3 regions of the Paenibacillus sp. WLX2291 genome follow, and region 3 is predicted to be linked to each of the others. Evidence: riboswitches for the same ligand, from Rfam matches in the RefSeq annotation. Region 3 holds a riboswitch; each other region holds the start of a gene.

Region 1 (3,260 bases), 2.7 Mb from region 3:
TGCTTGTCCGCCGCAGGGCAAAGCTCGATCTCCAGCTTATGTTCCGCGACCGGTTTAAGTTCCGGATTACTATTCATACCAACCTCCTGCTGTTCGGGCATTGCCGCCGCTCGGCGACGTTGCCCTTCATTTTACAGCTCATTCCTACTTCTTCAGTACACCGGCTGCATGACGCAGCGCTGCCATTGCCTGTTTGACAAAGGCGCGATTTTCCGGTTCCCATTCATTCGGATCGTCCATAAACGAATCCTCGATAAAATCCTCCAGCCCGCTGGCGATCTTCTTGCGTTCTGCCGGGCTAACATTTCCTTTGCCGCGCAATGTTTGCACCGCTGTGCGCATGTGACGGCACGATTGCTGCACAAAAGCATAATCGTCTTTGTCCCATGCTTTCGGGTTATCCATATCGTAAAAGGCAATCCATTTCTCAATCTGGGTTGCCGCCTGTTTGTCGTCCAATTGAGGCATGATCCATTCTCCATTTCGCGGCAGCATCCTGCTGCCCATCATCTTAATCTGGCGCAATCATCATTTCGTATTCTTGTGCACCGCGCAAGCATGCTTATATTATTGCCTACCCAACACAGCAAACTACCGAAATATGCACATTCGCCAACCTTTATTGTATCCTCTTTGCCCGATGACGTATAGTATGCGCGAATATCGGATTCAGGAAGTAACCCGCTGCGTTGCGGAATCCGGCACATCTCCCAGCTCATGCAGACGATCGGAGTTGTACACATGTACACCCCGCTGCTCCATGCACGCCATCCGGTATAGCGCTCTCGCTACCTTTTCGGCAGGAATTGCTTTGTACTTGGCTAACGCCCCGCCCATAAGCGGCGATAGCACTTTGGCGAGAACGGCACCGATGCGCTCGCCAGTGCGTAATTCTTGTCGTTCCCCGAGCAATAGTGAGGGACGCGCTGCGGAGAAGGACGGATAATCCAGCCCAACCAGCTTGTGCTCCAACTCGCCTTTGATACGGTTATAAAATATCTTGGATGTGCGATCTGCTCCCATCGCGCTCACTAGCAACAGCTGGGTTGCGCCTTGCCGCTTCGCCAGTTCTGCTACGCGCAGCGGATACGTCACATCGATCCGGTACATATTGTCCTGTGTACCGGCTTGTTTGATCGTAGTACCTAGACAACAGTACACATCATCGGCAACAAGGTCGTCCAGATGGTCTTCTAGCCGCTCGTAATCTACGAGGATCTGGGTAATGCGGGGCGTGTTGTCCCATTCCGGCACACGTTTGCGCACCAGAACGACGATTTGCCGATATTCCGGCGCGTCCAGCAGTATAGAAGTTAGCGCGCTGCCTACCAATCCGGTTGCTCCGGCAATGAGTGCTACTTTGTCCGTCATACGATCATCTCCAAACTTCATAAGTGTAAGTATGTACCGTCTGCTACCGATAAGAACGGCATGCAGCGGCATGATGGTGGATTCTTTATCATTATACCCGCTTCTAGTGGAGATGAGCCTGTGCGCCCTGTCACAACAAAAAGGCGACACTGCCGCCATTCGTATGGACAATATGATCCGCGCCCAGACCTTTGTAAATCATGCGTGAATTGCTGCTTTCAGTAATGACATAGATCGGATCGCTCGTCCATGAACGGCACATCTGGATATAACGGCAGCACAGGGGCAAGCTCCGTTCAAACAGATATACTTTACCGACCGTCATCTGCGGTAGACACCACTCATCCTGACGCTGAGTATCCAGCAGCAGCACATGATGGATGCCCATCCGTTCCATTTTGACTTTCTCACTATAGCTGTTCACGATCGCGGCAAAATCAATACCTTTTACTTTGAGCAGCTGCATAAACTGCTCTCCTGCCCGCGTCGCCGGAGATACCAGCACGTAGGGCCTTGGTAACTCCGATTCCTGCTCCAACTCCATCTCTTTTCTCCTCCAATGTGTGAAGGCAAACAAAAAAGAAGCGCACAAGAGGTACCCTCGCCGCTTCTCAAGCATTCCGAACAGCACACACCTGTGTCCTACCGGATGTCATGATCATTGTCGCCTCTCTTAATTCAGCTTACGAGGTTAGCTGACGGATTCGGGAGTAAGAGTCTCCCTACGGATTCGATGCTGTTGTACATAACAGGCATCTTTGTTCCGATTCACCCCTGAAAAGCACCTATGGCACTTTTCGCTGGTTCCCCCGCTCTCCGCACGAATCTACCCAGATGGCAGTACAACGTACAGACATTCAGCTGGTAACAGCATACGAATATCATCGTATGCCGAAATTTATGAACTTGAGACGAATCATACTCCCGTCCACGTTCAAAGTAAAGGCAGACGGAATGCGGTTTTGTGCCAATTTGATGGTTCAGGCAAATGATGCAATGACTTTTCTCTCGTATTCGCCTGCTTACGCCATATTATTTCATTTTCCTGCAATTTTGTGAAAAGAACAGAAAAACGGAGCATTATGATGATGTGGCTATGAATCGCTAAGATGAATCCGATTACATGAGCATCTTCCATCCCAAATCGGCAAGGATCACAGTTGGATTTCATTTACGCTATCACGGAAATGCCCTATGATGGCTCACAACGAAACCTTACATTACAAGGAGTGTATGTAAAAATGATCATGACTGCTGTTCCGCTAGTTGAAGATCTCGTCCGTTCCCATTGTTCTGTTGTTGATACTGCGCGTATTCGGCATATGGAGCTGTTTGTGTATGACCATCAACGGCTAGCATTGCCGGATCATTGCGAATTTCTACATTGCGGATTGCTGCGTGTCTGCGGAAATGGTGTAGCAGGCTGGGCGGAATTTGAATTTTCCGACGGTACGACCCATCTTGATCTGGTGAAATGGGCATCTGTCTTCACACGCTTAAAAGGACAGACGAGCTTGCAGGCGATACAGTATATTCAGCAGCATGAGTCGCAATGGGGCTTCACCCGTACGCATCTGGCAGGCGAAGCGCTGGTGGACTGGCATAAAAGTCTGCTTGGTGCTGCAAATGCTGAAAAGAGTAGCTTGGATGCGGGTAGCGTAACGTCTTCTTTACCAGTGGAACGAAATTTTTTGAATCATTATTGCAGCGCATATTATTCTTTTTAGTCTGTGGTGGTTAAGTGTCTGTATAGGCGTGAACAAACGGCTTGTTAGCCGCTTTGGGTCACAGTGGTTCGATATATGACAATTGATACTTATATAAAGGGGCGTTACAGGTCATGCACGAAGAAAAGATCATGGTCGGTGTACATTACAATCTGAATGGTG
Region 2 (3,260 bases), 2.3 Mb from region 3:
ACCTTTGTTCCGCTCATCTGATGAAGACCGTGATATGAATATAAATGGGTAAATCAAAAAGACCAGATTGTGGGAGATAGCTGCATGCTTCTCTAAGCGATCTGGTCTTTTGGCATTAGGAAGGGAACGAGAATCATAATGTCGTTACCGATATTCGATATACAGAGTTTCTTGATAGAGGTTACAGATTACGCTGTATCTTCACCTTGCTCATACACCATACAGTAAAATGGCTTCATGCCATCTGGTGTGCGGCGGTCATACGTATCGGTAATATGAAAATCAGCCTTTTGGTATGTGCGAATAGCGCGCTGATTCCAGGTGAGGACTTCCAAATCAATCTCTGCTTCAGGTTGACGTGTGATTGCTTCCTGAGTAATAACGCGGACAAAATGTTCACCGTATCCGTTACCACACAGATCAGGTCGCATGCCAACCCCCAATCTGATCGTACCTTCTAGCGGGAAAAATTGAGCAAAGCCACATAACACACCATCGGCGTCCATTACAGAAGCATATTGCTGACAACGTAGCTGCGGATCGCCAAACTCGACCTCCAGTTGCTTCATTTGCTCCCACGGCATCCAGCCATAAATATCGTACGGCGCCTCATATACCCATGTACAAATATCAGCCGCATGAGCTTCCGTCATTGGCGTGACTGCAAAGGGTGGGGTCAGGGAAACGGGCATAAGAGATTGCTCCTTTAACATATGATTTAACAACGCAAAACACGGGTATAAATTAAAAAATAATTCAAATAAATAATGGAAAACGTGTTTACCATAATTACGAGATGTTTAATAAATAGTAGACATAATTATAGATGTTGTTCCAAAATCTTATTTAACTTTTTAATGAAAAAGTGTAACTAATCCAATATTTTCTTCGTTTATATAGTATAGAACAAAATAAAAAAACCGCAAAAGATTCTGGCGGGAATCTCTTACGGTTAGTAAATAAAAATGATCAAACAGATAAAAGTCGTATATTAATTGTCGGTTGCAAACGTGTCAAAGCTGTAGTTGCTCATTACGCGTTTTGCGCCGACATAACGTTCTGCATAGTAGTCCATGCTCAGGTTGTCGATGCGTACGCCTCTGGATGTAGAAGCATGTGCAAATTGCGTGCTGCTTACCATGACTCCAACATGTGAAACTCCTGCTCCAGTCGTGTTGAAGAAGACGAGGTCTCCAGCTTGCAGATTGTCTCTGCTTACTGCGTCGCCTACTTGGAATTGCGATGTGGATTGACGCGGTAGATCGATGTTCATTTTACCGAATACATATTGAGTGAATCCGGAGCAATCGAAACCGTTAAATGAAGTTCCCCCGATGCGGTACGGTGTTCCCATTGCTGGATCAATGATCTGGTCCATTTTAGAATCAGCATGTGCACTGCTATTCCCCATAACAGTAAATGCAATTGCGAATCCCATAAGTGCGGCGGTTAGTTTCTTTTTCATGTTCAAAATCATTTGTCCCCTTCCAATGCCTACGAGGTTAGCTTAAGGATTCGGTAGAAGGCTTCCCCTATGATCCCTCTCTTGCAAGATCAATTCACCCAAAACGGTTCCCCCGTTTCCCGGTGCCACGGAATTTGGCTTTACGCTTGATTAATGCACCGTATGACGTATGACGATATCCAACTTTTTCGACAAAATTCAGCTTTTCTGGTAAAAGTTACAAGATAACCTTCTAAAGTTTACAAAGTTGTTACTAAAAACTCGCTGGGTTTATTCTAACAGAGCTTTTTTACTTTGGCAACGTTTGATAACTGTTTTTCTATGAAAATTATTGTCATCTTTATGACATGGCATGGTGAAAACCGCGCCAATAAAGGGATTACATTTATTAAAAAAAATTCATTTTTAAGCGTAAAGTGATGATTGTTTACGCGCAAACTGGATGATTCGTGATTACTTTCCTTTTTTTCGGTCATTTTTTTGTAAACTTTAGACTTTTGCCGATATTTGTTTTAATTTTTTGATACTTTATATGACATAAGCGGCGTAGAATTGGCTTTTTGACCCCAAACCGCTACAATCATGGTAAAATCAATCATATGAAGATATCGGTTCATACTTGAACAGAAAAGGAGTTATTTTTATCATGGATCAAAATCAACAACCTGAACAACAACCTGCCAAAAAATCAATGTCTTTAAATATTATTAGCAGTAGCGCCAAGAGTACGAAACACAAAGGTTTTGGTGCTGGTTCTATCAATCTCAACAATGTTTCTCCTATTATTATTGACCGCGGCGAAGCCAGTATTGATATTGGCGCGATGCATGCGAAAAGTAAAGTAGAGCGTGGGATCAAATTCAGCGCCAATCGCGAAGACGTAGTAGATGGACGTCAAGTATGGGTCGTTTGGGTAGCGGTAGACAAGCAGCCGGAAGGCGGCAGTTATGCTGGAGCAACCGCATGTGAAATGTGGATTAATGAAGAAGACAAAAAAGGCTGGAAAATTCTCGCCGATCACGTCAACAAATTGGACTATGCGATTAAACGCCGTATTATGCTGAGTGAACTAGGTAGCGAAGACAAAGCAGCTTTGAAAAAGCTCTTGTCTACGCATAATGAAGACTGGTGGAACCGTTCGCCAGAGGAATTAAAAGAAGCGCTAGAAGGCTGACATTCGATGACTCGCCAAATGTGAATACGAATGAGATCCTGAATGTCAGGACTATCTGATGAAGTAACACATGGTAATGACCATTTGGCACGCACAAAATCGGTATTATCGTACGCCAATACTATATTGCCCACAAACGATGTACACAACATGAGGCTGGAGATCAACTGATTTCCAGTCTTTTTGCATAAATATTCATTATTATTCAATAAAATTTGAAGTAATTAACGCTACTCCCTGTATTTTCTGTACAAATTTATTCAAATTATGAAAAACGACCATGATAAACTGGAAAAAAAGGGTATAAATGATTAAATGCTTTTGACTCGTTATAAAAATGGGAAATTCCTTTCTTCAAGGTGCCTTACGTTGTTATAATTGCTGTACAGTCATCTTCGTAGGAAAAGCTAACCCTTGCGTGACTAAACTATGCTACAGATGGAGGGAGCAATATATGAACAACACTAGTGCTATTCATACGGGTATACCAGGACTGGATGATATTCTGTACGGAGGTATACCGCCGGGATCTGTCGTGATTTTGGAAGGCGAACCAGGAACCGGCAAGACGACGGTAGGCATACAATTTCTAGTGGAAGGTGCGGTTTCGTTTAACGAGCC
Region 3 (3,260 bases):
ACAATTCGATCAGGTAAAAGATGGCTTTGTGCAGAATGTCGATTTTTCTAGTTTGATTGGTGATGTAACCGATGAGCAAAGAGAAGTCTGGTCGAATTACAACCGCCGCTAAATAAACAGATACCTGCCGGAGCACGCATTGTGCTTCGGTTTTTTGGCGTGTCTATCATATCCACGCAGAGTAGTATTTATGAATACATAGGCTTACAAATGACATTGAAAATAATGACATATCTTGTTTCATTCAGTTGCGAAAACGATGCGTGATATGTCGAAATAAAATGTAAAAATTGAGCAAATGAGAGTAAAACGGAGGAAAAACTAGCCTGCGATAGGTAGCAATTTACTAAAGTTTTAAAAATCAAACTTGCGGGCAAAAAGGGCTTTTTTTGCCTTTTTGATCCACTTTACTCTTGAGAGCGACAGGCGTAATATACATTTCAGGATTTAGAGATTCACCGGTAACGGGAATCACTATTGTTCAGAATGAATCATAGCATCACAATGTTTCTTGTTCTTGTATTGCTGAGTTTCCGGTCATGCCGGAAAACGGGGGAACCAATCTGTAGTATGACGGAGGTGTGAGAGCCGCCGTTAGACTGCACGGGGTGAATCCGTCAGCACTGGTAACCATGGGACCGGCGCTGATGGTAGGGCGACTCTCACCGCCCGAATCCGACAGCTAACCTCGTAAGCAGAAGTCGAGAGAGGAGTGTGGAACTTGTGCCTACATGACACAGGGTAAACAAAGCTCTGTGTTTTCTTGTGCTCTTTTGGGAATATTCTGAACCTTGTACAATCAATTGCGCTTAATTTCCGAATGGTGGGCAGCTTCATCGTCTATCCGCCGGAAAGCGGGGGAACCAATCGTCACGCTGTATAGGCTGGTATTGCTTAGGCAACCGCTTTGTACAGTATAGACATGGGGTGAATTCCGGTAGTAACCGGAACGGGCAATCTTCCAGCCCGAACCCGACAGCTAACCTCGTCAGCGAATCAGGGAGAACTTATATCCGGCTTGAACCGGCGAAACGATTGCAGTCATCATATTATGACTGTGCAGGTTTCGTGCGGTCCATAGGAGAAGCCCGGTGAAAAGTTCCATTTTACCGAGGCTTCTTTTTTTGCGCCCAATTTCAGGATATATACGATGTTGACAAGTAATTAATTTGGATTGAAGGAGTTACGTACCATGCTAGATTTGATCATGATTGTGTTGATACTACTCATTGCATTCGCGCTTGGAGGACTGGGAGAATGGTCGTCCAGAGTGATCGGGGAAAGAGGGAAGGAACAATGACCTGGTTATTATGGATTATCATTGCAGGCGTACTGTTGTATCTATGTTATGCCCTAATCTATCCCGAGAAATTCTAAACCGAAACCAACAGAAGAGAGTGGAGTGAGTATGTTAGCATACATCGGAGTTGCTGTTACTTTATTAATCGCGCTGTTACTGGCTCGTCCAATGGGCTTGTATATGGCTCGCGTATTTGATTATAATCCGGGGCGTCTGGATCGCTGGTTCGGACCACTGGAGAAATTGATTTTTAAAATAGGCGGTATTCGCCAGAGCAACCAAACGTGGAAGCAATACGCCGCAGCGTTGCTAGTGAGCAATACAATTCTGATTTTGATTGTATATATCGTTTTTCGATTGCAGGACAAGCTGCCGATGAATCCTGCGGGTATCGCAGCGATGAGCCCGGACCTAGCGTTTAACACGGCAATCAGTTTTATGACAAATACAAATTTGCAGCATTATAGCGGAGAAAGCGGATTGTCGCTGTTCTCGCAAATGACAGCGATCATTCTAATGATGTTCATGTCACCAGCTACTGGTATTGCTGTAGCAATCGCATTTATTCGTGGGCTGGCGGGCAAGCCACTTGGTAACTTTTTCGTCGATCTAACACGAGCAATTACACGTATTTTGTTACCATTAGCGATTGTGGCTGCACTGGTATTCATCAGTCTGGGCGTACCGCAAACGATGCAAACGTCGGTTACTGCCAATACGATGCAGGGTGTACAGCAAGAGATTGGCATGGGACCAATCGGCAGCTTCCTGGCGATCAAAGAACTGGGCAATAACGGCGGTGGCTTCTTCGGTGCCAACTCAGCGCATCCATTTGAGAATCCGAACGGTTTTAGTAATATGCTGCAAATGCTGTTGATGCTGCTTGTACCGATGTCCCTGCCTTTTACGTATGGACGTATGGTGAACAATCTGAAGCAAGGACGCGTATTGTTCGTTTCGATGGCGATGATGTTTATTGTCATGCTGAGCGTATCGCTATACGCCGAGCATCAGGGCAATCCGCTGATCAATCAGCTCGGATTGCAGCAAAGTGCAGGTTCAATGGAAGGGAAAGAAGTACGCTTTGGCGTAGAGCAATCATCATTGTATTCGGTCGTAACGACTGCTTCTGAAACAGGCGCAATCAATACGATGCACGATACGTTGACACCGCTTGGCGGCATGGTCACGATCAGCAATATGATGCTGAATACAGTCTTCGGTGGCTCTGGGGTCGGTATGATGAACGTACTCATGTATGCGATTATATCAGTCTTTCTGTCCGGTCTGATGGTTGGGCGTACACCAGAATTCCTCGGTCGTAAGATTGAAGGAAAAGAGATGAAGCTGATTGCGGTTACGCTATTAATTCAGCCACTACTCATTCTGGCACCTACGGCGCTGGCACTCACGTATTATCCAGATACAATCTCCAATCCGAGCTTCCATGGATTGACGCAGGCATTATACGAATTTACATCTTCTGCGGCTAACAACGGATCAGGGTTCGAGGGATTGGGCGATAATACGCCATTCTGGAATATTTCGACTGGTGCAGTCATGTTTATAGCACGCTTCTTTTCGATGGTAACTCTGCTTGCCGTTGCTGGTTCGTTGCTCGCCAAGACGCCAGTTCCAGAAAGCAGCGGTACACTGCGTACCGATCAAGCGATATTTGGTGGTGTGTTCGTTGTGATCGTCGTGTTGGTTGGCGCATTGACCTTCTTCCCGGCGCTCGTACTGGGGCCGATTGCAGAACAATTGACCCTGTAATCTCATAACATGCTATATATCGCGCTGTATCCCACAAGCGATATCGTGATATCACCAACGTCGTTATATCATTAACGACATAGGCTGCGCCATGAATCCAAACATCAATACGTGTACATTCAGGTATGTCCATACAATAGAAATAAGTGACAATCAGGTGGAGGAATCAGCAATGAAAAATCAAGCT

What was found. Region 3 has a riboswitch for cyclic di-AMP ahead of kdpF (K(+)-transporting ATPase subunit F). Riboswitches for the same ligand answer to the same signal wherever they lie in the genome.
Region 1: another riboswitch for cyclic di-AMP. It lies ahead of ACDE64_RS22695 (hypothetical protein); the one in region 3 lies ahead of kdpF (K(+)-transporting ATPase subunit F).
Region 2: another riboswitch for cyclic di-AMP. It lies ahead of ACDE64_RS00420 (C40 family peptidase); the one in region 3 lies ahead of kdpF (K(+)-transporting ATPase subunit F).

Annotation. Positions count from the first base shown of each region.
Region 1 covers NZ_CP176755.1:5,307,779-5,311,038, forward strand. Annotated here, with positions in the region: gene ACDE64_RS22680 (GNAT family N-acetyltransferase) at 1-77, opposite strand, end outside; gene ACDE64_RS22685 (hypothetical protein) at 145-468, opposite strand; gene ACDE64_RS22690 (oxidoreductase) at 670-1,371, opposite strand; gene ACDE64_RS22695 (hypothetical protein) at 1,502-1,915, opposite strand; cyclic di-AMP (ydaO/yuaA leader) riboswitch at 2,037-2,244, opposite strand; gene ACDE64_RS22700 (hypothetical protein) at 2,613-3,098, shown strand; gene ACDE64_RS22705 (universal stress protein) at 3,212-3,260, shown strand, end outside.
Region 2 covers NZ_CP176755.1:95,180-98,439, forward strand. Annotated here, with positions in the region: gene ACDE64_RS00410 (hypothetical protein) at 1-21, shown strand, start outside; gene ACDE64_RS00415 (GNAT family N-acetyltransferase) at 189-692, opposite strand; gene ACDE64_RS00420 (C40 family peptidase) at 992-1,465, opposite strand; cyclic di-AMP (ydaO/yuaA leader) riboswitch at 1,477-1,615, opposite strand; gene ACDE64_RS00425 (YwhD family protein) at 2,112-2,639, shown strand; gene ACDE64_RS00430 (ATPase domain-containing protein) at 3,094-3,260, shown strand, end outside.
Region 3 covers NZ_CP176755.1:2,427,689-2,430,948, forward strand. Annotated here, with positions in the region: gene ACDE64_RS10490 (SMI1/KNR4 family protein) at 1-112, shown strand, start outside; cyclic di-AMP (ydaO/yuaA leader) riboswitch at 514-713, shown strand; cyclic di-AMP (ydaO/yuaA leader) riboswitch at 797-1,009, shown strand; gene kdpF (K(+)-transporting ATPase subunit F) at 1,297-1,377, shown strand; gene kdpA (potassium-transporting ATPase subunit KdpA) at 1,409-3,073, shown strand; gene kdpB (potassium-transporting ATPase subunit KdpB) at 3,246-3,260, shown strand, end outside.